Regions from separate parts of the Microbispora sp. H10949 genome, predicted to be linked through region 2. Evidence: riboswitches for the same ligand, from Rfam matches in the RefSeq annotation. Region 2 holds a riboswitch; each other region holds the start of a gene.
The links. A riboswitch is a leader RNA that binds a small molecule or an ion and turns the genes downstream of it on or off. The one in region 2 is predicted to bind cyclic di-AMP.

Region 1: another riboswitch for cyclic di-AMP. It lies ahead of HHX40_RS19125 (hypothetical protein); the one in region 2 lies ahead of HHX40_RS15925 (glycoside hydrolase family 25 protein).
Region 3: another riboswitch for cyclic di-AMP. It lies ahead of HHX40_RS10110 (CHAP domain-containing protein); the one in region 2 lies ahead of HHX40_RS15925 (glycoside hydrolase family 25 protein).
Region 4: another riboswitch for cyclic di-AMP. It lies ahead of HHX40_RS29120 (C40 family peptidase); the one in region 2 lies ahead of HHX40_RS15925 (glycoside hydrolase family 25 protein).

Annotation. Positions count from the first base shown of each region.
Region 1 covers NZ_JABBWZ010000006.1:580,482-588,236, reverse strand. The annotation lists gene HHX40_RS19145 (ATP-binding SpoIIE family protein phosphatase) at 179-1,897, shown strand; gene HHX40_RS19140 (TIGR03086 family metal-binding protein) at 1,985-2,551, shown strand; gene HHX40_RS38240 (50S ribosomal protein bL37) at 2,570-2,647, opposite strand; gene HHX40_RS19135 (DeoR/GlpR family DNA-binding transcription regulator) at 2,786-3,592, shown strand; gene galT (galactose-1-phosphate uridylyltransferase) at 3,641-4,699, shown strand; cyclic di-AMP (ydaO/yuaA leader) riboswitch at 4,773-4,910, shown strand; gene HHX40_RS19125 (hypothetical protein) at 4,945-5,856, shown strand; gene HHX40_RS19120 (hypothetical protein) at 5,913-6,341, opposite strand; gene HHX40_RS19115 (DinB family protein) at 6,564-7,073, shown strand; gene HHX40_RS19110 (M50 family metallopeptidase) at 7,147-7,755, opposite strand, start outside.
Region 2 covers NZ_JABBWZ010000005.1:519,802-527,556, reverse strand. The annotation lists gene HHX40_RS15945 (NAD(P)H-binding protein) at 1-621, opposite strand, end outside; gene HHX40_RS15940 (TetR/AcrR family transcriptional regulator) at 697-1,287, shown strand; gene HHX40_RS15935 (alpha/beta hydrolase) at 1,273-2,976, opposite strand; gene HHX40_RS15930 (flavin reductase family protein) at 3,069-3,656, opposite strand; cyclic di-AMP (ydaO/yuaA leader) riboswitch at 3,950-4,093, shown strand; gene HHX40_RS15925 (glycoside hydrolase family 25 protein) at 4,107-4,844, shown strand; gene secD (protein translocase subunit SecD) at 4,921-7,167, opposite strand; gene HHX40_RS15915 (hypothetical protein) at 7,206-7,700, opposite strand.
Region 3 covers NZ_JABBWZ010000003.1:598,880-606,634, reverse strand. The annotation lists gene HHX40_RS10120 (MarR family winged helix-turn-helix transcriptional regulator) at 25-528, shown strand; gene HHX40_RS10115 (hypothetical protein) at 629-1,207, opposite strand; gene HHX40_RS10110 (CHAP domain-containing protein) at 1,357-2,181, opposite strand; cyclic di-AMP (ydaO/yuaA leader) riboswitch at 2,493-2,637, opposite strand; gene HHX40_RS10105 (SPW repeat protein) at 2,955-3,422, opposite strand; gene HHX40_RS10100 (glycoside hydrolase family 15 protein) at 3,543-5,318, opposite strand; gene HHX40_RS10095 (D-arabinono-1,4-lactone oxidase) at 5,415-6,695, opposite strand; gene HHX40_RS10090 (peroxiredoxin) at 6,806-7,468, opposite strand; gene HHX40_RS10085 (class I SAM-dependent methyltransferase) at 7,614-7,755, shown strand, end outside.
Region 4 covers NZ_JABBWZ010000012.1:198,716-206,470, forward strand. The annotation lists gene HHX40_RS29115 (hypothetical protein) at 1-997, shown strand, start outside; cyclic di-AMP (ydaO/yuaA leader) riboswitch at 1,336-1,495, shown strand; gene HHX40_RS29120 (C40 family peptidase) at 1,626-2,129, shown strand; gene HHX40_RS29125 (SAM-dependent methyltransferase) at 2,295-3,038, shown strand; gene HHX40_RS29130 (BtrH N-terminal domain-containing protein) at 3,048-4,031, opposite strand; gene HHX40_RS29135 (hypothetical protein) at 4,141-5,349, shown strand; gene HHX40_RS37270 (cellulose binding domain-containing protein) at 5,917-7,281, shown strand; gene lgt (prolipoprotein diacylglyceryl transferase) at 7,473-7,755, shown strand, end outside.

The DNA of each region.
Region 1 (7,755 bases), on a different contig from region 2:
GTGACGCATGTTGACTGATATCCGTTTCGTCCGTTGACCGCAGGGTACGGCTGCGCCATCGCGCCGTCGTGCCGGCCAAAGCACTCATGCCAAACGGCTGAAATGCGCGGTATCAGCTCCATACGATTCTGGGACACCATCCGCTCTCGCCGGAGTATTCGTTTTGAACCGGAACTGCGTGATCAAGGACCCCGCCCCGGCGGACCGGGGACAGTGGCGGCGCAGCGGCGCCGCGTCCGCGCACGAACGGCTGGCGTTCCTGAACGAGGCGAGCCGCCGCATCGGCAGCACCCTCGACCTCGAGGAGACGAGCCGGGAACTCGTGGACGTGGCCGTCCCGAGGTTCGCCGACACCGCGGCCGTGATGCTCCAGGACCGCCTCCTCAACGACGGCGAGCTGTCGTCCCGCCCGGTGGACGGGACGACCCTCGTCCGCCGGACGGCGATGGGCGTGGCCGGCGCGGACGCGGACGCCTGCGTGAACGCCTTCCCCGTCGGCGAGGTGGCGGTCTACCCGGCGAGCCTGCCGCAGGCGCAGTGCATGGCGAGCGGCAAGCCGCTGATGTATCCGGCCATGGACAAGGAGAGCGCCCGGCTCATCGGCGCGGCCTTCGGCCGCGAGGACGCGATCGCCGCCCTGCTGACCGACGCCTCGTTCCTCACCGTGCCCCTAAGGGCCCGGGGACGGGTGCTCGGGTGCGTGGTCTTCACCAGGCGGGCGGGCGCGCCCCCGTTCGAGGAGCAGGACGTCGCGGTGGCCGAGGACCTCGCCACCCGCACCGCCGTGTGCGTCGACAACGCCCGCCTCTACACCACCGAGCGCCGGACCGCGCTGACCCTGCAGAGCAGCCTGCTGCCCGCCGAACTGCCGCAGCCGCTCGGGATGGACATCGCCTCGCGCTACCTTCCGGCGAGCGACCTGATGGGCGTCGGCGGAGACTGGTACGACGTGATCGCCCTTCCCGGGTGCCGTACGGCCCTGGTGGTGGGCGACGTCATGGGCCACGGGACCAGGGCCGCGGCGACGATGGGCCAGCTCCGCACGGCGGCGCGCACGCTGGCGAGCCTGGACCTGCCGCCCGACGAGGTGCTGTTCCGGCTCAACCTGATGAGCCAGGACCTCGATCCGACCCAGATCGCCACGTGCATCTACGCCGTCTACGACCCGGTGACGCGCGGCTGCGCGCTCGCCCGCGCCGGGCACGTGCCGCCGATCCTGCTGCATCCCGACCGGTCGACCGAGATCGTCGAGCTGCCGTCGGGCCTTCCCCTCGGCATCGGCAGCGACCCGCTGGAGATGCGCGAGCTGGTCCTGCCGGCCGGGAGCGTGCTCGCCTTCTACACCGACGGCCTGGTGGAGAGCCGCGAGCGGGACCTGGACGCCGGGATCATGGGGTTGCGCCGCCTGCTGGCCGGGCCCGTCGAGGACCTCGACGACATGTGCGACGACATCATCAGCAGCCAGCGGGCGAGCCACGAGCGCGACGACATCGCCCTGCTGGTGGCCCGTGTGCGTGAGCTCGACCCGGACGAGGTGGCGACCTGCCCCCTGCCCGCCGACCCGAAGTTCGTCTCCCAGGCCCGCCGGTTCGTCCGGGTCACCCTCGCCGCCTGGGGGCTGAGCAGCCTGGTGGACAGCACCCAGCTCATCGTCAGCGAACTGGTCACCAATGCGCTCAAGCACGGCTGGCCGCCGATCGAGCTGCGGCTGCTGCGCTGCCGCACACTGGTGGTCGAGGTCGCCGACGGCTCCCCCTCCAGCCCCGCCCCGCGTACGGCCACCCCCGACGAGGACACCGGCCGCGGCCTCCAGCTGATCAAGCGCTTCGCCTATCGCTGGGGCACCCGGCCCACCCCGTACGGCAAGATCGTCTGGGTCGAGCAGCATCTTCCGTGACCGGCCGCCTCCTCGCGGGCGGGCGGGCATGACTGATCGCCGGGAGGAGTTACGGTCGAATCGGGGAGCTCGTGGCGAGGAGGGGACATGATCGACATCCGGGACGCGTACCGCAGGGCGCTCGACGGTTTCGGCGACCGCCTCCATCTCGTCCGCCCCGGACAGTGGGACCTGCCGACGCCGTGCGTCGACTGGGACGTCCGGGGGCTGGTGAACCACCTGGTGACCGAGAACCTGTGGGCTCCCGAACTGCTGTCGGGCCGCACGGCCGCCGAGGTGGGCGACGCGTTCGAGGGCGACGTGCTCGGCGACGACCCGGTGAAGGCGTTCGAGGCGTCCGCGCAGGGCGCCGTCCAGGCGGTGTACGCCGAGGGCGCCCTCACGAGCGTGGCTCATCTGTCCTTCGGCGACGTGCCGGGCGAGGAGTACATCACCGAGCTGTTCGCGGACGCGCTGATCCACACCTGGGACCTCGCGCGGGCCGTCGGCGGTCCGGAACGGCTCGACCCCGACCTCGTCGCGTCCTGCGCCGAATGGTTCGCCAAGGCGTGGGACGGCTACCGCGAGGCGGGCGTGATCGGGGACGAGCGCGACGTCCCGGCCGGCGCCGACCAGCAGACCAAGCTGCTCGCGGCGTGGGGCAGAACCCCCTGAGACGGCCCCGGAACCGGGCTATCGCCCCGTAGGACGCTTGCCGTGGTTGGCCTTCTTCTTCCTGCGGGCCTTCGACTTGCGTGCGCGTCTGCCCATCGCGGCCGCCTTCCCTGGAGTACGGGTTTCGCCCACTGTCCCCCCGCGGGCGGGCGGCGGCAAGTACCCGCACCCCGGCTCAGCGCTCCTGTACGTATGTGTGCATAATCTGTTGGAATCTGTTTAAAGGAGTGGCGGATGCTGGCCCAGCAACGGCAGCAGGCGATCCTGGAGAGAGTCCGCAGGTCCGGCGGGGTCCGGGTCGCGCAACTCGTGCGTGAGCTCGGGGTGTCGGACATGACGATCCGCCGCGACCTGGAGGTCCTGGCGGAGCGCGGCCTGATCGTTAAGGTGCACGGCGGGGCCACCGCCACCGGCGCCGGCTCCACCGAGGAGCCGGGCTTCGCGGCCAAGTCGATGCGGCAGCAGGCCGAGAAGGAGGCCGTCGCCCGCTGCGCGGCCCCGCTCGTACGGCCGGGAAGCTCCGTCGCGCTCTCGGCCGGCACGACGACCTGGACGCTGGCCCACCACCTGGTGGACGTGCCCGAGCTGACCGTGATCACCAACTCCGTCCAGGTGGCCGACGTCTTCCACCGGGCGGGACGGCCCGACCAGACCGTGGTGCTCGTGGGCGGCGTGCGGACGCCGTCCGACGCGCTGGTCGGCCCGGTCGCGGTCGCGGCCGTCCGCTCCCTGAACGTCGACATCCTCATGCTCGGCGTGCACGGCATGAGCGTCCGGGCCGGTTTCACCACCCCCAACCTGCTGGAGGCGGAGACCGACCGCGCCCTGATCGCCGCCGCCCAGCGGCTCGTCGTCCTGGCCGACCACACCAAGTGGGGGACCGTCGGCATCAGCACGATCGCGGCCCTCGGCGAGGCCGACGTGGTCGTGAGCGACACGGGCCTGCCCGAGGACGCCCGCGCCGTGCTGTCGGAGCACGCCGGCGAGCTCCTCCTCGCGGATCCGTCCGGCGAGGCGCCCCTGAAGACCGCCTCCGTGTGACGCCGCCGCGACGCCGGAGAAGAGCCCTGTGAAGCTGGAGATCGCACCGTGAAGCGCACCATCGCTCATCTGGCCGACGGCCGGGAGCTGATCTATTTCGACCGCCGCGACGACGCCGACCACGACGTGGCCGACCCCCGGGATCTGCCCGCGCGCCCCCTCGCGTCCGAGTTGCGTCACGACCCGCTCATGGACGAGTGGGTGGCCGTCGCCCGGCACCGCCAGACCCGCACCCACCTGCCGTCCGCCCAGGAGTGCCCGCTCTGCCCCGGGCATCCCGGCTCGGAGATCCCCTCGCCGTACGAGGTGGCGGTGTTCGAGAACCGCTTCCCGTCGTTCAGCTTCAACACCGGCGCGTACGAGCAGGTGGGCGGGCTGAGCGAGGTGCGGCCGGGGACCGGGCGCTGCGAGGTCGTCTGCTTCACCTCCGACCACGACGCCTCCTTCAGCTCCCTCGGCGACGAGCGGGCCGCGCTGGTCGTCGAGGCGTGGGCCGACCGCACGGCCGAACTGTCCGCGCTGCCCGGCGTGGAGCAGGTCTTCTGCTTCGAGAACCGCGGCGCCGAGATCGGCATCACGCTGCCGCACCCGCATGGGCAGATCTACGCCTATCCGTACGTCACGCCGCGTACCCGGCAGATGCTGGAGACCGCCGCCCGGCACCGCGGCGGCAACCTGTTCGCGGACGTCCTGGCGGCCGAGCGGAAGGGGCCCCGCGTCGTGGCCGCCAACGAGCACTGGACGGCCTTCGTCCCGGCCGCCGCCCGGTACCCCTTCGAGGTGCACCTCTACCCGCACCGCCGGGTGCCGGACATCCCGGCGCTGTCGGCGGAGGAGCGGGCCGCCTTCGCGCCGCTGTACATCGACGTGCTGCGCCGCCTGGACGGGCTGTTCGGCGTCGTCATGCCGTACGTCGCGGCCTGGCACCAGGCTCCGGTCACCTACCGCCGGGATCTGGCCTACCTGCACCTCCAGGTCTTCACGATCCGGCGGGCGGCGGACAAGCTGAAGTACCTCGCCGGATCGGAGTCGGCGATGGGCGCCTTCGTCAACGACGTGCTGCCGGAGGAGGCCGCCCGCATGCTGCGCGAGGTGGTAACGGACTGATCTCCGTACGGTTGCGACTTGGGGTGGCAGTCACCATTTCTTTACCACTAGTATCCCTGGCACCACCGGTTACAGCCGGTGCCGCCTAATCCCGGGCGCCTCGCCCGGGAGCCGGGGACCCATTCACGCCTCTGGGGTAAAGGCACGTCGCTGCCCGGGCTCCTCCAGCCCGCACCCGTCAGCTAACCCGGTCGGCAGATGGAGAGGAGTGGGCTCTGCCCCGCGCGTTCCCCCTGGCCGCCGGTGTGTTGACCGCCGCGGCCCTCGTTCTCGGCACGGCCGCCGGGGGCGCCGCCGCCCCCAAGCCGACGGAGAGGCAGCTCAAGAAGCAGCTCGCCGGCCTGCAGAAGAAGGTCGACCGGCTCATCTCCGACTACAACGCCAAGCGGGTCGCGCTCGCCAGAGCGCGGGACGACGAGGCGGCGGCGCGCGCCCGCGTGACCAGGGCGGAAACCGACTACATGGCGACCCTCGACGAGGTCCGGGAGTTCGTCGGGCTGCGGTACCAGACCGACAGCGTGCGGGTCCTGCCCAACCTGACCGTCTCCGCGGTGGCGTACCAGCTCAAGGAGGAACAGGCCGCGAGGCTCGCGCGGGTCGACGAGGTCCGCACCGAACGGCAGAAGGCCGCCGAGGCGGCGAAGGCGCTCACCGCGTCGCTGAAGTCGCAGGCCGCGGAGGTCGCCGGTCGGCGCCGGGAGGCCGAGAAGCTCATCGACGACATCAAGGACAAGATCGACCGCCTGGTCCCGATCGCTCCGGGCCGGAGGGGCAGCGGGTCGTGGGCGCCCGAACTGCCGGCGGGCGCGGACAACATCACGCCCCGGATGCGGCTCATGCGCTCGGAGGTGGAGGAGCACTTCGATCTGAGCTTCCCGGTCGGCTGCTACCGGGCCGAGAACAGCGGTGAGCACCCCCTCGGCCGGGCCTGCGACTTCATGATGAGCTCGGGCGGCGCCATGCCCTCGGCCCAGATGAAGGCGCTCGGCGACAGCCTGGCCGCCTGGGCCATCAAGAACGGCCCGAAGCTCGGCGTGATGTACGTCATCTGGCAGCAGCGCATCTACAACCTCGGCCACCCGGGCTGGCGCCCCATGTCCGACCGGGGCGGCGTCACCGCCAACCACTACGACCACGTCCACATCTCGATGTACTGAGCAGGAGCTTCGAGGGCCGGCGGCCTCGCCGAGCGAGGCGGCCGGCCCGTTCCGCGTCAGGCGGGGATCTGCTTCTCGTTCCAGGTGTAGTAGATGTAGGTGCTGCCGGGCCCGGTCATCGTGCCGTAGACCTGCCACCAGCTGTTGGTGCCGGGCGAGAAGCGGAAGACCTTGTCGCCGGGCCGGTCGTCCACGAACACGGTCGTGGACCCGTCGGAGGAGTGGATCTGTACCTCGATCGTGAACGTCTCGGTGTCCGGGATGTCGAGGCAGACCTCGTGCGTGTACGCCGACGGACCGGCGATGTTGTAGTTACGGCCGTCCACCGACGGCCGCTGGACGTTGGTGGGGACGTAGCTGGTCCGGGCGTAGGTGTACCCGCCCGTGGAGCAGTCGACCGCGGAGGCGGACGCGGGACCGACGCCGGTGAGCGTGGCGCCGAGGACGCCGGTGGCGACGGCGAGAACGGAGATCGTGCGCTTCATGCCTCTCCTCATCCGTGCAGCGACCCTCCAACCAAAATGGTTGAAGGCTGAACTGATTCTGACTCGATCATGCTGTTTGGACAAGTACAGGCAAAGGTTCGTCCACGCCCGAGTCAAGCGGGTCGCGAGAGCGCGCCCCCTCTCCTGCGCCTGGAAGGCGGGCCGTCCGGCGGGGCGGAAATGAAGTGGTCGCACCCCGGGGGCCAGGGGGAGGATGTCCGGATGACCGACACACGTACCGATCCTCCGCTCGCCGCGGGCGAGCGCGAGATGCTGCGCGCCTTCCTCGACTTCCACCGCCAGACGCTGGCCGTGAAGTGCGAGGGCCTCGCCGAGGAACAGCTACGGCTGCGCTCCGTCCCGCCGTCGTCCCTGTCGCTGCTCGGCATCGTGCGGCACATGGCCGACGTCGAGCGGAGCTGGTTCCGGCGGCGGCTCGCCGGCGAGGACCTCGAAGGCATCTACTACACCGACGACGATCCGGACGGCGAGTTCGACAACGTGGACACGGCGTCCGCCGAGGAGGCCTTCGCCACCTGGCGCGCGGAGATCGAGCACGCGCGGGCGGCGGAGGCGGCCTGCGCCGATCTGGACGCGACGACGAAGGCGGCCCGGCAGGGCGTCCACCACTCACTGCGCTGGATCATGGTCCACATGATCGAGGAGTACGCGCGGCACAACGGCCACGCCGACCTGCTGCGCGAGCGCATCGACGGGGCGACGGGCGAGTAGGGACCCCGTCCCTCACCCGCCGGGCCGGGCCCGCCCGGCCCGGCCCAACCCGATCAGCCCGGTTCAGCCCCGCTCAGCCCGAGATGCGGACGGGGTTCACCAGGTCGGCGTAGATGAGAAGGCCGCCCATGACGACGAGCAGGGCCGCCATGACGTACGTCAGGGGGAGCGCCTTGGCGACGTCCACGTAGCCCGGCATGGGCCGCCGGCGCACCCGGGCGAAGGCCCGCTTGACTCCCTCCCACAGGCCGCCGGCGATGTGGCCGCCGTCCAGCGGCAGCAGGGGGACGAGGTTGAACATGCCGACCGCGAGGTTCAGCCCGGCCAGCAGGCTGATGAACACCTCGATCTTGCTGTCGATGGGGATGTCCGACGCGGCGATCTCACCGCCGATGCGGCCGGCGCCGACGATCCCGATCGGCCCGTTCGGGTCGCGCTTCTCCCCCGAGAACGCCGCGTTCCACACGCCGACCATCTTCTTGGGGATGTTGACCATGGCCGCGGCGGTCCGCTTGGTCAGGTCCCACATCTGCCCGACGACGTAGCCGGGGCCCTGCTTCTCCACGACGATCGTCGGGCTGACGCCGAGGAAGCCGACGTTCCTGTCCACCTTGTCGGGGTCGGTCTGCGAGGGCATGTCCTGCGCGATCAGGTCGACGTCCACCGTCGTGGTCCGGCCGTC
Region 2 (7,755 bases):
GAGCGCGGCGGCGATCTGACGCGGAGAGACCCGCTCCGGCCCGGTGAGCTCGTAGACCCGGCCGTCGTGGCCGGGCTCCCGCAGGGCAGCCGCCGCGACCTCGGCGATGTCGCCGGGATCGATGACGGGCAGCGCGACGTCTCCGAACGGGGCGGTCACCGTGCGGCGCAGGCGGACGGACTCCGCCCAGGCGAAGGCGTTGGAGGCGAAGCCGCCCGGCCGCAGGATCGTCCACTCCAGCCCCGAGTTCCTGACCTCGCTCTCGTCCTCCAGCGCCCGCATGCCGTGACCCGGGGAGAGCGGGCGCGTCCCGGCGGACTGGGAGGACAGCAGGACGACCCGGCGCACCCCGGCTTCCGCGGCGGTGCGGAGGATCGGCCGCACGTTCCCGCCCAGGGCCAGGTAGTCGCCGGGCGTCACCAGGAACAGCGCGTCCGCCCCCTCCAGCGCGGGGCGCAGCCCGGCGGGATCGGCCAGGTCCGCGCTGACCGCACGGACGCCTTCGGGCACATCGGCGGACGAGACGCGGCGGGCGACGGCGGTGACGTCCTCGCCCGCCTCCGCCAGGAGCCGGACCAGGACCCGGCCGACGTTCCCGGTGGCTCCCGTTACGACGATCATGATGATCTCCCTCAATTTAGTTAGTTGGCTGACTCAGAGAGAACCGTAGCACGGGACGCGCCTATAGTCAGTCAGGTGACTGACTCGACCGTTTCCCGCGCGGGGGCCGCGAGCGCCAAGCGGCGGCGGCTCACGGCGGCCGCCGCCGAGGTGGTGCACCGGCAGGGCGCCGAGCGCACCACCATCGCCGACATCGCCCGCGCCGCCGGCGTCCCGGTGGGCAACGTGTACTACTACTTCAAGACCAAGGACGAGCTGGTCGCCGCCGCGCTGGACGAACACGCCCGGCATCTCGCGGAGCTCACCGGACGGCTGGAGCGGCTGCCCGATCCGCGTGAGCGCCTCAAAGGGCTGGTGGAGACCTGGATCGGGCAGCGCGACGTCGCGGCGCGATGGGGCTGCCCGACCGGCACGCTCGCCGCCGAGCTGGACAAGCGCGGTGAGGGCGGGCTGGACGCGGAGGCGGGGAGGGTGATCCGGCTGCTGCTCGACTGGGCCGAGCGCCAGTTCCGCGAGCTGGGCCTGCCCGAGCCCGACGGGCTCGCGCTGACCCTGGTGAGCGCCTATCAGGGCATGTCGCTGCTGGCCAACGCGCTGCGCGATCCCGAGATCATGAAGCGTGAGGGCGACCGGCTGCTCGGCTGGCTCGGCTCACTGCCCGGCTGAGCCGGCCCCGCTCCGGGACAGGAGCGTGGTCAGGGCCGTCGTCCGCGCGTCGTCCCAGCCGGCCGGCGGCGCGATCCGCGCCCAGGCGGCGGCCACCTCGCCGTCGTAGTCGTGCCCGTGGCCGGGCGGTGCGTCGAGGGAGAACACCAGATCCGCGGTGACCTGCCAGAACGTGACGAACGGATACCAGCGGATCCAGGGCAGCACGTCGCCGCCGCGCCGTTCCTCCAGCCAGTCCGGGCGGCCGAGGATCAGTCGCGGGGTCCACCACACGATCGGATCGGAGGGATGCTGGAGATAGACCACCCGCGACCCGTCCCAGGAGGCGGGCGCGGGCAGGTCCTCGGGCCCGTTGGCGAAGCGCACGGTCTCGCCGTCCCGGTAGACGGGCAGCACCTCCCGGCTGCCCGGGTCGCGGCCGTCCACGAACCGCCGCCACAGCGGGCTGCTGTCGGGCGGCCCGACGAAAAGCGCGCCGTCGGTGCGCTCGCGCAGGTCGCGGTCGTCGCGGAACGCCGACTCCGCGCCGAACGCCCCGAGGCTCTCCCCGAACACCAGCAGCCGGGGCCGGTGACCGGCGGGCAGCCGCGACCACCGGGCGTACACCTGGCCGAACAGCTCGCGCCCGGCCGCCGTGACGCGCTCGCGGTCCACCAGGAAGGACAGCCAGCTCGGCAGGTAGGAGTACTGCATCGAGACCAGCGCGGTGTCCCCGCCGTACATGAACTCCAGGGCGGCGGCGGCCTGGGGGTCCACCCAGCCCGTGCCGGTCGTCGTGATCACGCACAGCACCGCCCGGCGGAACGCGCCGGTCCGGTCGAGCTCCCGTACGGCGAGGGCGGCCCGCTCGCGGGCGGTCACGGCGGAGTCGAGCCCCGCGTAGACCCGGACCGGCGGGAGCGCGGGCCGCCCGGTGAAACCGCTGAGTTCCCCGACGGTAGGGGCGCCTGCGACGAACGCCCGGCCCTCCAGGCCGAGCGACGCGAAGGAGACCAGGGAGGAGGGGCCGCCCGAGACGGCGGCGGACCGGGGCCGCGAGGTGCCGGGCGCGGTCTCGCTGTTGATCGCCGCGAAGCTGTTGTCGGCCCCTCTGAGCAGGGCCTCGGTGAGGATCCCGTCGGTCAGCAGGACGGCCAGCACGCCGACGCCGAGCGTCGCGGCCAGCCGCGCCGCCGTGGCGGGGATCCACCTGCCGAGCACGCCTCCGAGCGCCCGGGCGGCGACGCGCAGCGCCCTGGCGGCGGCCAGCAGGAGCAGGAACACCGCCGCCGCGACGAACGGCACGCCGAGATAGCCGAGCCGTTCCGGCGGGCGCAGCCCCATCAGCGGGTAGATGGCCCTCTGGGCGCGTACGCCGAGGACCAGCGACGCGGCGCCCAGCCCGCAGCCGAACGTCGCGACCAGACGGCGGACCCGCCGCCGTCCCGTACGGTGCCACCCCTCGCGCCATCCCGCGCACCGGGCCCCGGCATACCGCCGGACGACCGGGGCGGCGCTCCGGCGGGCCAGGGTGCCGGCGGTCACGCCGGCCAGGTATCCGGTCGCGGTCAGCACGCCCGCGATGATCCCCTGCAGCGGCCACGAGCGGGGCAGCAGCGACGGCGTGAGGGACAGGCAGAAGAAGATCGCGGCGAACAGGATCCCGGCCGTGTCCAGCGCTCCGCCGAGCCGTACCCGCCCCTCCCGCATCAGGCCCCCGATTCACCGCCTGTCCGCCGAACTCGCGGAGCAGGCAGGCTATCAAGTCACCGGCAGGTCACGGTCCCGCCCCCTGCACGGCCTCATCCCCAGTGGTCGCCCCAGCCCCACAGGTTGGGCCCGAGCGCCGCGGCGGGGTCGTCGTGGTACACGCCGAACCTGCCGCGGAAGAACAGCATCGGCCGCTGCTCCGGATGGACGGGTTCGAGTTCTCGGACGAGGCCGATCACCACGTCGTGGTCTCCGGCCACGTGCACCTCCCGGACCTCGCCGTGGACGCGCAGCAGCACGTCCCGCAGGGCGGGCGTGCCCCAGCGGGACAGGTCCCAGGCGAGCCCGGCGAACTTGTCGCCGTTGCTCGATCCGAACCTGGCGCACACGTCGACCTGCTCCTCGCCGAGGACGTTGACGCAGAAGCGGCCGGACTTCCTGATCCGCGGCCAGGCGCGGCCCTTGTGGTCGGCGCAGAAGAGCACGAGCGGTGGTTCGAGCGACACCGACGCGAACGACTGGCAGGCGAACCCCACCGGATCGCCGTCGTCGAGACCCGTGACCACGGTCACGCCGGTCGCGAACATCCCGAGCGCGCGCCGGAACTCCGCGGGCGACGGCGGCGGCGCGTCTCCGGAGCCGGGGTCGCCGAGGCCGGGGCCGGCGGAAGCTGCGGTCATGGGTTCACCTCTCGCGTGCGGTCCGGTGGCTCCGGTGTGCGTGCCTCTGGTGCGGCTCTGGTCCGGTGACTCAGCGCTCAGGTCACGAACTTACAAACCCCCTCGGCGCCGCGCCGCACGGGATCCCGTCCAACGGGGCACCCTGCATGACGAGTCTTCCCAGGTAAAAACAGGTTTTGTCAGGTTTACACCATTGTTGAGCTGTATGTACCTTTAGGTGCCACGGCATGGGTACCGGTGACATCCGCGTCGCCTCCGTTGCCGTGTCGTTGCCCGGACCGTGCGCTCTTCTGTGCGCGCGGCCGCCGAGTCCGCGTTCCGCGGAGCCGGGGACCCACTTCTCGGGGTGAATCGGCGCGCAGACCCCCAGATGCGCCCGTAGGGCACTTCCTGCCCGAACCCGTCAGCTAACCCGGTAGGCGGCATGGAAGCAAGGAGCTCAACCGCGTCATGCCCACCATCAGGTTCTCTCCCGCCGGGCGGCCCTCCGCCCGCCGCCTGCGCGCCGCCCTCGCCGCGGCGGCACTCGCGGTCACGGCCGGCACGGCCACCCTCACCGCCGCCACGCTCGTCGCCACCGCGGCCGCGCCCGCTCCCGCCTACGCGAACCCGCACACGTACGGCCAGGACGTCTCCGGCTACGAGGCCGACCACGACTGGATCAACAGCCGGGCGCAGTTCGGCTTCATCAAGGCGACCGAAGGCCTGGACTGGGTCGACTCGTCCTTCCCCCGGCACTGGCGGGAGCTGGACAAGAAGGGGATCGTCCGCGGCGTCTACCACTACGGCCACCCCTCCAACGACCCGATCGCCGAGGCCGACCACTTCCTCCGCGTGGTGAACGCGCAGCCGGGCAAGCCCGGCGACATCCTCGTCCTCGACCTGGAGACCGCCGACGGCCAGTCGGTGCAGCGCGTCAACGCCTGGGCCAGGAAATGGCTGGAGTACGTGACCGCCAAGACCGGCGTCCGGCCGATGTTCTACAGCGGCTGGAACTTCGCCGACAAGTACGGCCGCGGCCTGGGCGACTATCCGCTGTGGGTGGCCCACTACAGCCGGAACCCGGGCGACATCACCCCGCCGGCCGACTGGAAGAGCTGGGCGATCCACCAGTACACCGACTCGCCGATCGACCAGAACGTCTCCGCGCTGAGCCCTCTCGAGCTGCGCGCCCTCGGCCGCCACTGAGGCTCCGTGGTCCCGGGGCGGGCGCCGCCCGCCCCGGGACCATCCTCAGTCCGATTTCACACTATTTCCGACCACTTCAGACCACCGCGCCCGATCCGTCGCGGGCCACGGGCCGGCGACGCGGAGCGGCGGGTGCGGGCGGCGGTTGACCGGCGCGCCTCTCCAGCTCGATCGCCGCCGGCCCCGCCACGAACGACGACGACAGCGTGCCCGCCACGATGCCGATCAGCAGGGCGATCGCGAAGTCGCGCAGCGAGTCGCCGCCGAACACCGCCAGCGCCGCCAGGATGAACAGCGCGCCGAGCCCCGTGTTCACCGTACGCGGCACGGTCTGCAGGATCGCCGTGTTCACCACCCGCCCGAAGGGCGTCCCCCGTGACACCGGCCACAGCTCGCGGACCCGGTCGAAGAGCACGACCTTGTCGTTGACCGAGTACCCGATGATCGTCAGCATCGCGGCGAGGAAGACGCCGTCGATCGGCTTGCCCAGCCAGGCGAACGTGCCCACGACGACGGCCGCGTCCACGAACAGCGCCACCACGGCGGCGGCGCCGAACGTCCACCGGAACCGGAACGCCAGGTAGGCGAGCTGGGCCGCGAGCGCGACGCCGAGCGCGATGAGCGCGTTGCGGCGCAGCTCCGCGCCCAGGCTCGGCCCGACGAGCTCGTCGCGCTGCTTGGTGACCTCCCCGACGCGCCGGTCCAGGGCCTCCTCGACGCGGACGACGTCGTCGGCGGTGATCTGCCCGGTCCGTACGGAGATCGCGTCGTCCGACCGCTGCACGACGGCCGTGGGGAACCCGGCGTCCGACACCGCCCGCCGGGCCGCGGCGACGTCGACCGGCCCGCTCGTGCCGAACTCCACGATCCGCCCGCCGGTGAACTCGACGCCGTAGTTCAGGCCGCGGGTGACCAGCCCCGCGCCCACCAGCACGAGCAGCCCGGCCGCGACGGCGAGCCAGCGCCGCCCCGCCCGCATCAGGTCGGGGTTCCGCCGGGTCAGCCAGGTCCTGACCCGTCCGATCGAGCCGAGGCCCGACACCCCCGGGCCGAACCTGCCGATCAGGGCGGCGGCGAGCACCCGGGTGATCAGCATGGCCGAGATCAGCGAGGCGAGCACGCCGATCGCCAGCGTCACGCCGAAGCCCTTCACCGGCCCCGACGCCAGCCAGAACAGCAGCCCGGCGGCGAGCAGGGTGGTGATGTTGGAGTCGGCGACCGCGCTCCAGGCTTTCTTGAACCCCCGGTCCAGGGCGGCCTTGAGGCCCCGGCGGGGCGCCGCGCCGTACTCCTCCCTGGCCCGTTCGAAGACCAGTACGTTGGCGTCCACGGCCATGCCGATCGCCAGGACGAACCCGGCGAGGCCGGGCAGCGTGAGCGTGGCGCCCATCGCCACCAGTCCCGCGTACGAGATCAGCCCGTAGCAGGCCAGCGCGACCGCGGCCAGCAGGCCCACCAGGCGGTAGACGAGGCCGATGAACACCGCGGTGAGGATCACCCCGGCGACGCCCGCCTTGGCGCTCGCCGCGATCGCGTCGGCGCCGAGGGTCGGGCCGACCGTACGCTGCTCGACCAGCTCCAAGGGCACCGGGAGCGACCCGCCCTTGACGAGCACGGCGAGGTTCTGCGCCTCCTCGGCGGAGAACGACCCGGTGATCTGGGTGGTGCCGCCGGGGATGCCCGCCCCGCAGGTCACGGTCTCGTTCACCTGGGGCGAGGAGATGATCTCGTTGTCGAGCACGATGGCGACCCTGCGCCTGGGATCGCCGATCGGCTCGCAGGCCGCCTTGCCGGTCAGCTCCCGCCAGGGGCCCGCCTCCCGGAAGTCGATCGTCACGAACCAGCCGGGCCCGAGCTGGGGGTCGGTGCCGGCGGCGGCGTCGGTGACGCCGGCCCCGCTGAGGGCGACCGGCCCGAGCTTCAGCTTCTGGCCGCTCTCGTCGGCGATCGCGTCCTTGTCGCCGTCCCCGGCCGGGCCGAGCACCGGGTGGAAGTTGAGCTGGGCGGTCTTGCCGATGACCTCGGCGGCCTCGCGCGGGTCGAGCACGCCGGGCAGTTCCACGATGATCCGCTTCTCGCCGGAGCGGACCAGGGTGGGTTCGACGACTCCGAGGGCGTCCGCACGGCGCCGGAGCACGTCGAGGGCACGGTCGGTGGCGTCGGCGTCCGCCCTGACCGTGGGGGAGTCCTTCGTCTCGAAGACGAGCTGGGTGCCGCCGCGCAGGTCGAGCCCGAGGCGCGGGGCCATGGTGAGGGCGAGCAGCAGTGAGGTGGCGATGACGGCGAGCGCCGCCACCGCGCGCCACAAAGGCGCACGTGACATTGTGCCTCCACAGGCAGGTACGAGGAGAGAAGAGGGCCTCAGTACGCCGTGGAGGGAGGAGCCCGCGCGGCCGTCGTGCGGCGCGGGCGCTGGGCGGGACGATCGTCGTGATCCGGGCCGGCTCGGGTGACCCGGGTGCCCCCGCGCGGCGACGCGGAGGCGGGCGGCAGGACCGGCCCGGCGGTGGCGCCGGGGCCGCCCGGACCCGCGTGGATCCGGGGCTGGTCACTGTGCGCGGGCCGCCCCGCGCTCGGTGACCCCCAGTGCCGCGCCGTCGTGTTCCGTGCGCTCGTGTCCTTCGCCCTTACAGGGCTGGCGGTCGTGGGTCGCGCTGCCGTGGACGCGGCGGTCGCTGCGGCGCCCCGCACGCCCGCGGTCTCCGCGGTGACGGGTGCGCCCGTGAGGCGGAGCCCGCCGGCAGACTGGGTCATGCCCTGAGCGGCGGCGGGCGAGCCGCCGGCGGTCAGGAAGCCGGTGGTCAGGAAGATCGCGTGCAGCAGGAGCAGCAGCGCGGCGGTCAGCCTGCTTCGCACGATCCCTCCCTCCCGCGACGACCCGGTCTCACGTCACCGTAGCCGCTCCGGCCCG
Region 3 (7,755 bases), on a different contig from region 2:
TGGGACCGTGTAAAAACGATGCCTATGGCTAAGGATGGGGACGAGGAGCCGATCGCGGACGACCTGGAGGCCGTCACGTCCGCCGTGCTCACCGCGTCGCGGGTGCTCGTCGCGATCTCCGCACGCTCCCTCGCCTCCGCGGAGGACAGAGTCACACTGCCGCAGTTCCGGATGCTGCTGGTGGTCGGGCAGGGAGAGACAAAACTGGTCACGCTGGCCGAGAGACTCGGCGTGAATCCCTCGACCGCGATGCGGATGGCGGACCGCCTCGCCGCCGCCGGGCTGCTGAAGCGCGAGGTGAACCCGCAGAACCGGCGGGAGACGCTGCTGCGGCTGACCGACGTCGGCTCGCGCATCGTGGACGAGGTCACTGCCCGGCGCAAGGCGGAGATCGCGGCGATACTCGCCCGGATGCCCGCTCCCCGGCGTCAGGCTCTGATCACCGCCATGCGCGAGTTCACCGACGCGGCCGGCGAACCGCCCACGACCGTCTCGTTCCCGCTCGGCTGGCCCGATCCGTCCTCCTGACCCGATGCCTGAACGGACCTGGTGATCCGGTACGCCCGCCGGAAGCCGGCCGGGTTCGCGGCGGCGGCGCACTCGCCGGGTACGCGGTCGTCACGCGGACTCAGCATCCGGAGGCGGCGCACTCCCCCGGGATGAGGCCGCCGGAGCCACCGGCCGTCGAGGGCGTGTCGTCGCCTCCGCCGGAGCCGGTGCCCGCGCCGCCCTTCGTGTCACCGCCCGCCTTTCCGGCCGGCCCGGTCTTCACCTGGCCCGTGCCGCCGGGCGCCTGACCGGTGGACCCACCGGCGCCGGAGCCGGTGCCCGTGCCGTCTCCGGCGGGCGCCTGCGCGGAGCCTCCGGAGCCGCCGTCCGCGCCACCACCCTCGGCGTCGCCCGCCGAGCCGTCATCCGCGCCGTCCTCGGCGCCGGTCCCGGAGTCCGGTCCCGCCTCGGCGGGATCACCGGCGCCGTTCTCCTGCGCCGGTGCCGTCTGCTGCCCGGCACCGCCCGCGGAGGGGCCCGGGTCCGTGGCGCCGCGCAACGCGAAACCCGCACCCGCCGCCGCGAGCACGGCGACCAGGATCACGGCGACGATGACGAAGGGCTTCCTGCTCTTCGCGCCGGACGGCTCGTCGCTGGAGAGGATCTCCTGACGAAACTGATCATCCTGGCTCGTCTGTGAGGGGACGCGCCCGTACATGTGAGACAACTCCCAGCGGTCGTATCGGGGGAAAGCTCCACGGCTTCCGCGGGTGGCTGCCCACCCTAGCCGCGCGAGTCACCGAATTTCACAGACACCCGCAAACGATCTCAAACTCCCAGAGTGTTCCCAGGCGCCTCTCCGGCCGGTCAGCCGAAATAGGGGAGGTGGAACGGCTCCTGCGCCGCGGCGGGGCCGGACACCCCGGCTCCCACGACCTCCTGGCCGCGTCGCTCGCCGCCGTGCCCCTCCCGCCGCGGGCCACCCATGCGGTGCCGTCCGCCGGACGTCGCCGCCGCGGCGGCCCTGAAGCGCAGACCCGTCACCGCGGTCGACACGAGCGCGAACAGCAGCCCGGCCGGCAGGACGGCGTCGCTCGGCGAGAAGACCGTGCCCGGCGGCTGCCCGTGACCCGCGGCCATGCTCCGCGTGGCCGACGCCGCCGCCCCCTGCCCCACTGCCCCCTGCACCACCGCCCCCTGGACCGCTGCGTCCGCCGCCACGGGCTGGACGGTGACGGTCACCTTCGGGATCACCTTGACCTTGCGCGGCAGGCCGTACCCGACGATCTTGCTGGAGTCGCGCACCTTGCGCTTGAGCCAGACGCCGTCGACATTGCCCTCGATCGTGTGGACCTTGCCGCCGACGACCTTCTCGACGATGCCGACGTGGTCGATGTCCTTGATGCGCTTCGACCCCGACCAGTCGAAGAAGACCACGGCCCCCGGTTCCGGCTTGCGGCTCCAGGCGCCCTGCTGCTCGAACCACTTGGCGTGCCGGGTGGTCAGCGCGAACTCGCCGACGTGGTCCCGCACGCCCGCCCGGTTGGCCGCCCACGAGACGAACATGTCGCACCAGGGAGCCGCCTTGAAGTCGGAGTCCATGGCGATGTTGTCGGCGTACCACTCGCCGAACTTGGTCGGCTTCCCGGGCCGTTCCCGGTAGCCGAGTTCCGGGCGTACGGCGTCGAGCAACTGCTGTGCTATCGGATCGGTAGAAATCGAAGGCTCCTATGGCGCGCGTCAGAACATGACGAACCCGCCGCCGGGCACGACGGCATGCGGGCATGACCGTCACGCCGACCGTCACGCCGGCGGACGCACCGGCGGACACGGCCGCGGCGGTCCCCGGGCGGGCGGGGTCGGACGGGATTCAGAAACGGGAGATGTGGCAGCCCGTCACGGGCGCGCCGTCACCCCGGAAGCCTGGAGACGTTCCAGGGCGGGCATGTGGTCCGGCGACGGAGGCCGGACCGGGTGGGCAGGTGGAGCGGACACTCCACGCGCTCTCCTCTCCTTGGCCGCCTACCGGGTTAGCTGACGGGTTCGGGCCAGGAGTAGCCCTACCGGATGGTCCGGATTCACCCCAGAAGAGACGTGGGTCCCCGGTTCCCGGGTTCGATGACATCCGGGATTCGGCGGTCGCCGGTCGTCCTCGGGTTGAGGACCACGCACCGGCGTACTGACCGGAAGCATAGTAGATCACGAGAAGGACACGACCGAAAAACCGGCAAACAGGTCCATTTCTGCACCTTCTGCACCATGCTTCCGCAGGTCCTCGCACTGACGGCACCTAATCGTGATATGCGCCACATCGTCCGGTACGGGCCCGTCTGGCACTCGGGCTCCCATAAAGCACGATGGCGGGGCGTGAGCGGGCTCGGGCCCTCTCACGCCCCGTCGATCCGGCCGGCCCCGCCGCGTCGGACCGCTGGCGTCGGACCGCAGGCGGCGGGCTGCCGCGCCGGCTACCACTCACCGCCCGGTGCGCCGACTCCTCTCCGCCGGCCGTGCTCGTGCTGCCGGTAGTTGGCCGCGAACGCGAGCGCGCCGAGGCCGAACAGGAAGATCACCGCTCCGGTGACCACGTTGTTCCAGATGGTCGCGGTGGTCGCCGGCTGGCCTCTGATCACCCACGGCGCGATGATCGCCCAGACGCCGAGCACCGGTGTCACCCAGCTCACGCCGTACGTCCGGCCGAACGCGGAGGCGCAGCTCAGCGCGAGCGCCGTGACGACCAGCCCGACGATCAGGTTGTTGACCGTCAGGCCGCCGAACCCGGTGAATCCCACGATCCACGGCGAGATGGCGAGGTAGAGGCCGGCGAGGAGCGTCACCGCGTCCATGACCTGCGCCGGGGCGGTCGATCCCGCCCGGTCGTACGTCTGGCGCAGCTCCGTGACGTCCGGGCGTCGAGCCAGACCTGGTTGCACCATGATGTGTCACCTCTTCTCCCAGGTGGCCGGGGGCCCGAGACCCCTCTCTTGCATCATGCAACCGGGGACGGCGCGGAGGGGAGACCGCGAGACGCGCGGATTGCAGATGAAGTACATCTGTCAGGCAGATGGCGCCGCCGCCGTCAGGGCTTCCGCCGTGTTGACGATCGAGACGTGGCTGTAGGCCTGGGGGAAGTTGCCCACCTGGCGGCGGCGGGTGGGGTCGTACTCCTCCGCCAGCAGGCCGACGTCGTTGCGCAGGGACAGCAGCCGCTCGAACAGCGCCCGCGCCCGCCTGCGCCGGCCCAGCAGGGCGAGCGCGTGCGCGAGCCAGAAGGAGCAGGGGACGAAGACCCCCTCCCCGCCCGGCAGCCGGTCCACCCCGTCGGCCTCCGGCCGGTAGCGCAGCACGAATCCGTCCTCCGTGAGCTCGCGGCACACGGCGTCCACGGTCCCCGTCAGGCGGGGGTCGTCCAGCGGCAGGAAGCCGAGCCGGGGGATCAGCAGCAGCGCGGCGTCCAGCCCCCTGGAGCCGTAGAACTGGGTGAAGGTGTTGCGGCCGGGGTCGTACCCGTGGGCGCACACGTCCCGGTGGATCTCCTCCCGCAGGGCGCGCCAGCGGCCCACCGGGCCGTCGAGCCCCTGCCGCTCCACCGAGGCGACCATCCGGTCCGCGGCCACCCACGCGAGGACCTTCGCGTGCACGAACGGGCGGCGCGGCCCGCGCACCTCCCAGAGCCCGTTGCCCGGCTCGCGCCACGCGCCCTCGAGATAGTCCATGAACGCGCGCTGCAGGTCCCAGGCGTCCTCCTCCGGCCCCAGCCCCGCCTGTCTGGCCTGGTAGAGGCAGTCGATCACCTCGCCGTACACGTCGAGCTGGAACTGCCGGGCGGCGGCGTTGCCGACCCGCACCGGCCGGGACCCCTCGTATCCCGGCAGCCGGTCGAGGGTCCGCTCGGGCATCCGGCGGCCGCCGTCGATCGTGTACATGATCTGCAGGTCGGCCGGGTCTCCGGCGACGGCCCGCAGCAGCCAGTCACGCCAGGCGGTCGCCTCCTCGGAGTACCCCGCCCCGATGAGCGCCTGGAGGGTGAACGCGGCGTCCCGCAGCCAGCTGTAGCGGTAGTCCCAGTTGCGGGAGCCTCCGATCAGCTCCGGGAGGGACGTGGTGGGCGCCGCGACGATGCCGCCGGTCGGGGCGTAGGTGAGGGCCTTGAGCGTGACGAGGCTGCCGGACACCGCCTCGGCGTACTCACCCCGGTGACGGCACCGGCCGAGCCACTCCCGCCACATGCGCTCGGTGTTCGCCAGCTCCTCGGCGGCCTCCAGCCGGTGCGGGCGGCTCCGCCACGACTCCTGCCAGGTGAGCACGAACGGCACCCGCTCCCCCGCCGCGACGGTGAACGAGGCGGTCGCGGCGCGCGGGCGCGACTCCTGCGTCAGCGGCACGGGAGACTGCAGCCACGCGGCGTTCGGGCCGGCGATCACGGCCAGTTCGCCGCCGCGCTCGCGCGTCCAGGGCACCACCTCGCCGTAGTCAAAGCGCAGCAGCAGTTCCGTACGCATCTCCACCCGGCCGCGCACGCCCTCCACGATCCGGACGACGTCGGGTGCCTCCTGGCGCGGCGGCATGAAGTCGAGGACCCGGGCGCACCCGCCGGGCGCGTCCCAGGTCGTCTCCAGCACCAGCGTGCCGTCGCGGTAGCGGCGCCCGGCGCAGGTGCCTCCCGCGGCGGGCGCCAGCAGCCAGTGCCCGGCCCGGTGCCCGCCCAGCAGGGCCGCGAAGCAGGCGCCGGAGTCGAAGCGGGGCAGGCACAGCCAGTCGACCGAGCCGTTCCGGCCCACCAGGGCGGCCGTGTGCATGTCGCCGACGAGCGCGTAGTCCTCGATCCGCATGGCGCCTCCCCTCACCCGTACGGCCGGGGCCGTACGCCGGGGATGCGGCGGCGGCCGCGGCACACACGTACCCCGGCCTATCTCCGCGAATCGGGCTTATCGCCGCCCGAAGACGTACCGCTCGACGTACTCGTTGGCGAAGACGCCCTGGGGGTCGTAATGCCGTGCCAGGGCGGCGAAGTCGTCCATGCGCTCGTAGCGGGAGCGCAGGACGTCCGGCGGGAGGGTGAAGAGCTTCCCCCAGTGGGGTCGCGCCCCGAACGGCGCCAGGCGCTCCTCGATCGCGGTCAGCACCGGCGTCACGGCGGCCGGGTCCTTGACCCAGGTGAAGTGGAAGGCCACGGTGTCGCGCCCCTGGCTCGGGCTCAGCCAGAGGTCGTCCGCGGCGATGCTGCGGATCTCGGAGATCTGCAGGACCGGGGCGATGCGGTCGCCGATCGCGCCGAGCGCCCGGAACGCCTCGGCCGCGTGCTGCCGGGGCACCATGTACTCCGCCTGGAGCTCCTCGCCGCTGCTCGGGGTGAAGTCGGGCCGGAAGTGCGGCAGGCGCTCGAACCAGGGGCCGGGCGTCCCCATCTGGGTCGTGCAGTGCACCGGGGACACGCCGGGCACGGGGTGGCGCGGGCCGTCGGCCGGGGCCGCCCCGAAGAAGCCGTCCGGCTCCGCGTCGCCGAGGCCGCCGGAGGCGGGGGCGAGGCGTTCCTTGACCCAGACCTGGTTGACGCGCGAGGTCCGCCAGTCGGTGAACAGGCTCACGCTGTAGGCGGCGGACATGACGGCGTCGAACCGGTCGTCGAGCACCTCCGCCGGAAGCCCTTCGTACACGCGCTGCCGGACCTCGAACGCCGGCAGGAGATCGAGCGTCAGGGCGACGACGGCGCCGAGCGCGCCGAGCGACACGACGGCGCCCCCGAACCGGTCGCCGTCCGCGTCCCGGCTCAGCGTGACGAGGTCGCCCTCGGCCGTCACCATCTCGACCGCGCGCACCGACGTCGCGAGCCCGCCGTTGCCGTCGCCCGAGCCGTGGGTGCCGGTCGCGCAGGAGCCCGCGACCGAGATGTGCGGCAGGGACGCGAGGTTGGGCAGGGCGTAGCCCTTCTCGTGCAGGCGCCGCCCGAGTTCGCCGTACCGCACGCTTGCGGCGACCCGGACGGCCGCCGACGCGGAGTCGATGTCGATCTCGGGGGGCAGGCCGTCCAGCGAGACGAGCGCGCCCGGTGAGTCGGCGATGTGGTTGAAGGAGTGGCCGCTGCCGAGGATGCGGACCTTCCCGCTCCGGGCGACCAGCCCGCGCAGTTCCTCCAGCGAGGAGGGCCGGTCGGTCCGCCCGGCCGTGAAGGTGATGTTGCCCGCCCAGTTCGTCACGTCTTGAGTCACTCAACGAGTTTTACCGGAACATCACCCGCGCGCCGGGCCCGGCGTGGCTCCGTACGGCTCAGACGGACGGTTCGGACGGACGGTTCGGACGGACGGTTCGGACGGACGGTTCAGACGGGACGGCCGGGGAGGCCGGCGAGGTACCAGTCGACGAGCTTGATCCTCTCGTCGGCCTGCCTGGCCTCCACCTCGGCCTGGGTCCGCGGCGCGCCCAGCAGCACGTCGTCGCCCGGCCGCCAGTTGGCCGGGCAGGAGACGCCGTCGCGGTCGGCCGTCTGCAGCGCCTCGACGAGCCGGAGGATCTCGGGGACCATGCGCCCCGCGTTCATCGGGTAGTAGAGGATCGCGCGGACGACCGACTCGGGGTCGATGACGAAGACCGCCCGGACCGCCGCCGTGGCCGACGCGTTCGGGTGGAGCATGCCGTACGCGCGGGAGACGTGGGTGCCGACGTCGGCGATGACCGGGAACGGCACCCGCACGCCGAGCCTCTCCTCGATCGCCCGGGTCCAGGCGAGGTGGCTGTGCACGGAGTCGACCGAGATGCCGAGCAGGGCGACGCCGCGGGCCGCGAACTCCTCGGCGAGTTCGCTGAAGGCGACGAACTCGGTGGTGCACACCGGGGTGAAGTCGGCGGGATGGCTGAACAGCACCAGCCACCGCCCCGCGTAGTCGGCGAGCCGGACCGGCCCGTGCGTGCTCTCGGCCTCGAAGCCGGGGGCCCTGTCGCCGATGAGCGGCAGCCGGGTGGCCGGCTCCGCGGCAGCGGTCATGACGTGCTCCTCTCCGTCCGCTCACTGCGCCCGTACCCGCGATGACCGGTCACGACGACGGGCCGTTCGCCCCGGTTCGGTAATCGCCCGCGGCGGCGTCGCGACAGCCGCCGCGCCCGGGGAATGAACCTCGCGAGGGGGCGCCATGCGGACGACCACGCCGGGGACCGAGATCAGCCATCCACTGTTCGCGCGCTTCTACACCTGGTTCAGCCAGGTGCTCGACCGGCGGGGCCTCGCCGGGCAGCGGGAGGCGCTGCTGGCCGGGCTGTCGGGCCGGGTGATCG
Region 4 (7,755 bases), on a different contig from region 2:
GGAGGCGCCCGCGCCCACGTGGAAGCCGGTCAGGGTGAACACGCTGCCCGGGGACGACGTGCTCAACGACGTGACGGTCCTGGGCAACGGGTCGGTGTGGGCGGCCGGGCACCGGGTCGTGAACGGCAGGCAGCGGGGTCTCGTCCAGCGGTTCGACGGCCGATCCTGGCGGGTCGTCCCGAACAGCCCGCCGTACGAGCTGCGGGCCGTGACGGCCACCTCCGGCACGAACGCGTGGGTCTTCGGCGAGGGCAGGGCCGCGCGCTGGAACGGCCGCGGATGGACCACGATCTCCCTGGGCAGTGGCTTCTCGGCGACGGACGCCGACTCGACGGGCGCGAAGGACGTCTGGGCGGTCGCCGGGACGGCCGCCACGGCGAGGCACTGGAACGGGTCCTCCTGGAAGAGCGTCCGGCTGCCGGGCCGCGCCTCCGCCGTCGACGCGTACAAGGCCGGCGTGGCCTGGGCGGCGGGCGTCAAGGGCAACCATCCCTCGATCATGCGGTGGAACGGGACGTCCTGGACCCTGGTCCCGGCTCCGGCCCTCACCCTTCCCGCGCCGGACGCCGTCGTGACCATCCAGGACATCGCGGTCGTGGGATCGAAGAACGTGTGGGCCGTCGGCGGGGTCAGCTGGGAGGGCGCCGACGAGGAGGGCGACGACGTCAACTTCGGCCGCACCCTGGTGATGCACTGGAACGGCAGGTCGTGGACCGTCTCCATCGGCTCCGCCAACGCCCAGCCGTACACCGAGGTGGAGCCCGACGGCAGGGGCGGCGTCTGGGTCCTGCAGGGCAACTGGAACCCCACCCTGTGGCAGGTCACGGGCTCGACGTGGCGACAGGCCCGGCTCGTCCGGAAGTCCGGCACCGACGCCGTCGTGTTCTCCGTCGCCCGCAGGCCGGGAACGACGACGATGTGGGGCGCGGGCTTCAGCGTCCCGCAGGGCGACCCCGACGACCCCTCGGCCAACGGCACGTTCTGGCGTACGCAGTGACCGTCTGACCTCGCCACGCCGTGGACCGACGGCGTGGCGAGCGCTTCGGGATCGCCCGCGGCCGGTGGAAGATGCCCCGCCGGCCGGATGCGCGCGCCCTGGCGACCTGCGGAAGGCCGATCGGCCGGTGTGACGAGCGTCACGTTTTCCGACTACCACACCTGCCCTGACCTGCAGCTCCCCGCTTTATGATCCCTTTATGCGGTCATAATCCCATTTGCCCCCTTTGCGGCAATATGGCGTGTCTTGGTAGTTTCCTTGCCCAACGAACCCGGCCAGCCCGTGTTCGGAAAGCGCATCCACTGTCACCGGCGCCATGTCCTCTCCCGCCCCCCTGGGCGCCGGTGATGCCGAATCCGTGCAGCAAGGAGGCCCGGAGCCGGGGAACCAATCGACCTTCCATCCGAAGGTCCGGGGTGAATCGGCGCGTAAGCGCTGTAGGGCGACTTCCCTGCCCGAATCCGTCAGCTAACCCGGTAGGCGCAAGCGGAAGACCCTAGGAGAGATCCCCCTGTCCGCCAACCCCACCAATCTGCTTCGCGCTGCCTGCGTCACGCTCGGTAGCGCAGCGCTCACCGTCTCCCTGGCAGGCTTCGGCGCCCTGCCTGCCGGCGCCGTCACGGGGACCGTGACAGCCCCGCCCCCGGACTCGACGGCCATCCCGCCCGAGCCCCCCGTCACGGCGTTCACCCCGTACGCCGGAGAGACGCCCACGGCCTCCACGGCGGAGGCCTCCGTCAACACGAAGCTCACCAAGGCCGCTGTCCAGCAGGAGAAGGCCGAACTCGCCATCAAGGTGGCGAAAAAGCAAATCGGCGATCCCTACGTCTGGGGCGCCACGGGCCCGGGGGCGTTCGACTGCTCCGGGCTGGTCCAGTTCGCCTGGCGCAAGGCCGGCGTCAAGATCCCGCGTACGACGTGGTCGATGCTCAACGCCGTCAAGAAGAAGGTCTCCCTGGCGCGTCTCAAGCCGGGCGACCTCATCTTCACCAGCGGCGGCGGCCACGTGGGCATGTACATAGGGAACAAGAAAGTGATCAACGCTCCCCACTCCGGCGCGGTGGTCAGGGTCGACCGCCTCAAGGGCTACTGGAGGAGCAACTTCGTCACCGCCGTACGCCCCGGCGTGTGACCCCGGCGTCGTGGACGACACCCCGGCGGGGACGTCCGGTCACACGTGACCGCGTCTCCGCCGGGGGCCGGCCAGGCCGGCGGCACGCCGGCGGTCGTCCCGGCGCCGCCTGTAAGGGCGGATTCGGCTTGCCGCAAGGGTTCGGGGATGCGGAAGGATTGGGCCATGGACCGCCAGCTGATCAGCCATCTCGCTCATCGGGACCACCCCATCGCCGCGCCGGTCTCCGGTGCCAACGTGACCCGGCTGCTGCGCCGGGCCCGGCTGGCCGAGGGGGCGAGAATCCTCGATCTCGGCTGTGGCGAGGCGGCCTGGACGCTGCGCGCGCTGGCGCTCTACCAGGACGCGACCGCCGACGGTGTGGACATCTCCGCGCTCGGCCTCAAGGCGGCGGAACAGGCGGCCGAGGTCCAGGGCGTCTGGGAACGCATCCGGTTCCACGAGCGGCCGGCCGCCGACTTCCCGGTCGCCGAGCAGTACGACCTCGTGCTCTGCGTCGGGGCCACGCACGCGTTCGGCGGGCTCGTCCCGACCGTCGAGCACGTCCGCCGTTACCTGCGGCCGAACGGGCTGGCACTGGTGGGCGAGGGCTTCTGGGAGCGCGAGCCGACCACGGAGGCGCTCACCCGGCTGGGCGCCGCGAAGTCGGAGTTCCTCGACCTGCCCGGCACCGTCGCCGCCGCCGAGTCCCCCGGTTTCGACGTCGTCCACGCGTACACCAGCGATCTGGCCGAATGGGACGAATACGAGTGGTCCTGGACGGGCACGCTGCTGCGCTGGGCCAACGAGCATTCCGGCCCGGACGCCGACGACGCTCGCACGGCGGCTCTGGAGCACCGTGACATGTGGCTGCGCGGTTACCGGGGCATCCTGGGGTTCGTCACGCTCCTCCTCCAGCGCAGGAACTGACCCGATCCCCTACAGCTGACGGAGCACCCGCATGGCGTCCTCCTCCAGGCGCGAAAGGTCGCGGAGGATGACCCCGGCCTGCTCCAGGTGTCCCGCGTCACCGCTTTCTCCCGCCTTCGCGATCAGGACGGACACCTCCGTCCAGAGGCCGGCGGCCTCGGCGTACAGGCGGTGACCGGTGCGGAGGCCGCCGTCGTCGATCAGCCGGGTGCACTCGTCGAGGAAGTCGCGGTAGAGGGCGCGGAACAGGGCGCCGCCGGTTCCGCCCTTCTCCATGAGGAGAGCGGCCTGCGGCAGGTCCCGCCGCGGCTCGGCTGCGCGTAGCAGCCATCCGGGCACCTGCTTGCCGGCCTTCTCGATGCCGCGGTGGCCCAGGTTCGCGATGGGAGCGGCGAGGAAGGCGTCGGCGCAGTCCCGGATGGCGGGGATGATCTGGTCCCGCCAGTTGAGCGGGCGGGCCGGCAGGGTGAGGGTGAAGGACCGGTTCCTGGCGGTCATCGGGCCGCGTTCGGCCCGCGCCCTGGCGAGGCCGTCCCGGCCGGTGCGTACCGCTCCACCCTGCTGGTCGGTGTCCACCAGGTAGACCTCGTGCTCGTCGTAGCCGTACATCGCGACGACATGACCACCGAAGTGCACCTTGGAGCGGAAGTAGTCCAGGTGGTAGCAGTCGAGCTGGAGGCCGACCGGCCGGCCCGCGTCGACGCGGGCGGCCACATTCTCCCACGCCTTGCGCGACGAGGTGGTCTCCTCGGTCGCCAGCGTCAGTCCCAGCCGGGCGGCCAGGTTCCTGGTGAGTTCGAACGGCTTGACCCGGCCGCCGAGAAAGGGGATCGGCATGGCCTTGCTGTCCCAGTAGACGAAGGACAGGCCCGACCCCAGCCCGAACAGCATGGGCTCGGACAGATCGAGCCCCTCGTGCCGCAACAGCACCCCCAGCGCCGTCGTCTCGCAGTGGCGCATGCCACGGGTCTCGACGTCCTTCACGAAGGTCATGCGTCGCTCTCCTCATGCCGGCCGACGGTCACCCTGACACCTCTATCGCACCTGATGTGAGTAGGGAGGTACTCATGCGGAGCGTCAGAGGCCTCTTTAGCCTTCGAGCATGTCGATCGAGCTCGCCGTCGCGCTGGGCGCGATCGCCACCAAGGCGGCCGTCACCGCGCTGCTCCAGCAGGGCGCGTGGGACGACGCCAACTGGGCGATCGTCGCGCACCAGGTGATCGACGCCGTGGTCGGCGTGCGGAACCGGCCCGACGCGGGGGTGCAGCGGATCGGCCAGCGGTTGGACGTGCTGGAGCGGCAGATCGCGGCGGTGGGGCGGAAGGTCGACCTGATCCCGGTACGGGAGTTCGACGAGCACATGGCCGCAGGGCGCCGGTACATGCGGGACCTACGGGACCAATGGCGCACCGCCTACGACCGGTACGCGCTCGTCGAGCGAGCACAGCACGAGTTCGTCCGTGCGTTCGGCATCGCGGAGAACATGAAGGACGCGTCCCGGCAGGCGCTGGCGGACACCGCCATCGCGGGCTGCTGGTTGTGGGTGCCCTCCATGCCGGACGTGATCAAGACCATCGGGCAGGCACGGCTGATCCTGGAACAGGAGTTGCTGTTCGGCGCGACCCTGCCCACCAGCTCGTACGCCGATGTGGTCAGGCTCTGCAGGGCGTACGGCGAGTGTCCCGCATGGACCGGGAATCCCGTCGTGCCGGCGAGCGGTCCGCCGACGCCCGGCGCCCGGGTGGCCGTCAGGGCCGAGTACAACCGGTGGACCAGATGCGCGGGCGTCGACATGCGGGTCAACCCGGCAGGCGACGACGGTGCTCGGCAGCGGACGGTCACGACGCGCAGCGGGCTGGTGATTCCGGTTGACACGGCGCCGGGCCCGCAGGAGCGGGTGAAGATCGAGCTGCACAACAGGCGCGCCGACTGGATCTCGGTGTCGGTGACGGCGGACGCCGTCGTCGTACGGCTGCCGCAGCACAACAAGCTGCCGGGCCAGAACAGGGTGGCCCCGGGGAGCTCGGCCTCGCTGACTCTGCCTCGGCCGGGGTTCTCGGCGTCCTTCTCACCGTACGGAAGCCCTTCAGCCCTGCCGTCGGATCAGTACTTCGCGAACCCGCGGAACGGCCTGGCCTCGAACCCGTCGCCGATACCGCCGATCCCTGCCATCGGTTTCGTCCTGCCGCGGTCCTCCAAGCGGCTCCAGACCGCACCGCCGCCCTCGACGCCGCGGATCCCCCCTCCCAGGCGCAACCAGAGAACGTCCTGGTGGCAATCCGCCCTGGACTGGGTCGAGGAAAACTGGTGACTCCGATTCCGCCGGTGCCATGACCGCCGGGCCTCGGCGCCGGAGGGGCCTGAAGCGCAAAGCTCCGAGATGAAATTTTCATCTAGGCGGCGACGGCGGCCTCGGCCTTTTCCCTGGTCAAAACCGAAGGAATGGCCGCTCCCGGGCGAAGGGCCGTCGAGGAGAAGACAAGATCCTTGACACGCTTCATGACTTCCTATTTGCTCCGGTTCACCACCACTTCCAGTCGCCCGTTAGAGAGGAGCACTTGGCCGCCCCCGTCACTGTTAGCGTTAACAAACCGTGGCCTCAAAAAACACACGGCAATGCGCCATGCCGACGCTGACGGACATCTGAACTCGCCCTGCTCTTCTGCAGCAGGGAAGGGGCGAGCACGCACACGCCGACGACGGTCGGTCACCGCGCCGCTCCGGGTCGACTGACGGTGGGCTCACCTGGCGTTTGAATCCGTCCGGCAGGGCTGCCCGGCCGGCATGCACAGGCCGCGGACGCCCCACCGGACGAAAAAACAAATGGCTTCCCTATCGACACACGTCCATTTTCGAATGGCAAGGGAGTTGCGGGAAATTGAGACAGAAATCCATTTTCGCCGCTGTCGCGGCGGCCGCGCTTCTCGTTCTGGCGACGGGACAGGCGGCGCTGAGCGACAGCCTTGGCACGGCCAAGTCGTCCTCGGCCACCGCCGTCGCGGCGGCGACCGCCGGATGCGGTAAGACCCCGACGCTGAGAAGCGGTTCACAGACGATCACCACCAGCGGCAAGAATCGTAGCTGGATCCTGAGGATTCCCGACAACTACGACAACACCCGCCCCTACCGGTTGATCATCGCGTACCACTGGCTGAACGGCACCGCCCAGATCGTCGACTCGGGCGGCTCGGACGGAGCCGTCTGGGCCTACTACGGGCTCAAGCAGGTCTCCAACAACAGCACGATCTTCATCGCGCCGCAGGGCATCAACAACGGCTGGGGCAACAGCAACGGTGAGGACCTGACCTTCACCGACGACATGCTGAAGCTTGTCGAGAGCAACCTCTGCGTCGACACGACGCAGCGCTTCGCCCTGGGGTGGAGCTACGGCGGCTCGATGAGCTTCGCGGTCGCGTGCGCCCGGCCGACGGTCTTCCGTGCCGTCGCGGTCTACTCCGGCGCGCAGCTCAGCGGGTGCAACGGCGGCACCCAGCCCGTCGCGTACATGGGCATCCACGGCACCCACGACTCGGTGCTCAACATCTCGCAGGGACGGGCGCTGCGTGACAGGTTCGTCTCGAACAACGGCTGCACGCCCCAGAGCCCGCGGGAACCCGCGCAGGGCAGCCTGACGCACATCATCACCGCCTACTCGGGATGCCGGGCCGGATACCCGGTCGTCTGGGCCGCGTTCGACGGGGACCACACCCCCTCTCCCAATGACGGGTCCACCTCCACCAGCGGCGCCAGGACCTGGACGACGGCTGAGGTGTGGAAGTTCTTCACCCAGTTCCAGTCCGGCCCGTCGCAGTCGCCCTCGGCTTCGCCGTCCCAGTCCCCGTCGCAGTCGCCCTCGCAGTCGCCGTCCCAGTCCCCGTCGCAGTCGCCGTCGCAGTCGCCGTCGCAGTCGCCCAGCGGCGGACCGGGCGCCTGCCGCGTCACCGCCACGGTCAACGCGTGGAACAACGGCCTGACCGAGAACCTCGCCATCACCAACACGGGTTCCTCCACCGTCAACGGCTGGTCGCTCGTCTTCACCCTCCCCGGCGGGCAGACCATCACCAGCGGGTGGAACGCCACCTACTCGCCCACCAGTGGCCAGGTCACCGCGAAGAACATGAGCTACAACGGCACGCTGGCGCCCGGAGCCACCACTGAGGTCGGCTTCCAGGCCACCCACACCGGCAACGCCGGCAAGCCCACCTCGTTCACCCTGAACGGAAGCCCCTGCACCGTCGCCTGATCGGCGAGGATCGCCGGGGGTGGCGCCCGACCGGGCGCCACCCCCGCACGCGTCCGTGCGTACGGCCACGACGACGCGGTCCGGCGCGCGAGGCGCCGGAAGGAGGAGCCCCGCAGGGGCTCCTCCTTCCGCACCTTTGCGATGAGGTCACGAAGGCGGCCAGGCGGCCGCACGTTGGCTAGCCTCACCGCATGCCCCTCGCCTCGATCCCCAGCCCTGCCCAAGGGGTCTGGCACCTCGGATTCATCCCGATCCGGGCCTACGCGTTGTGCTTCGTCCTCGCCATCCTCTTCGGCGTCTGGCTCAGCGAGCGGCGCTGGCGCGCCCGCGGCGGCGAGAAGGGCGTGATCAGCGACCTCGCGGTGCCCGCGGTGGTCTTCGGGCTGGTCGGCGCCCGCCTCTACCACGTCATCACCGACTGGCAGACCTACTTCGGCCCGCGCGCGATCAAGGAGCCCTACCGGGCGTTGTTCG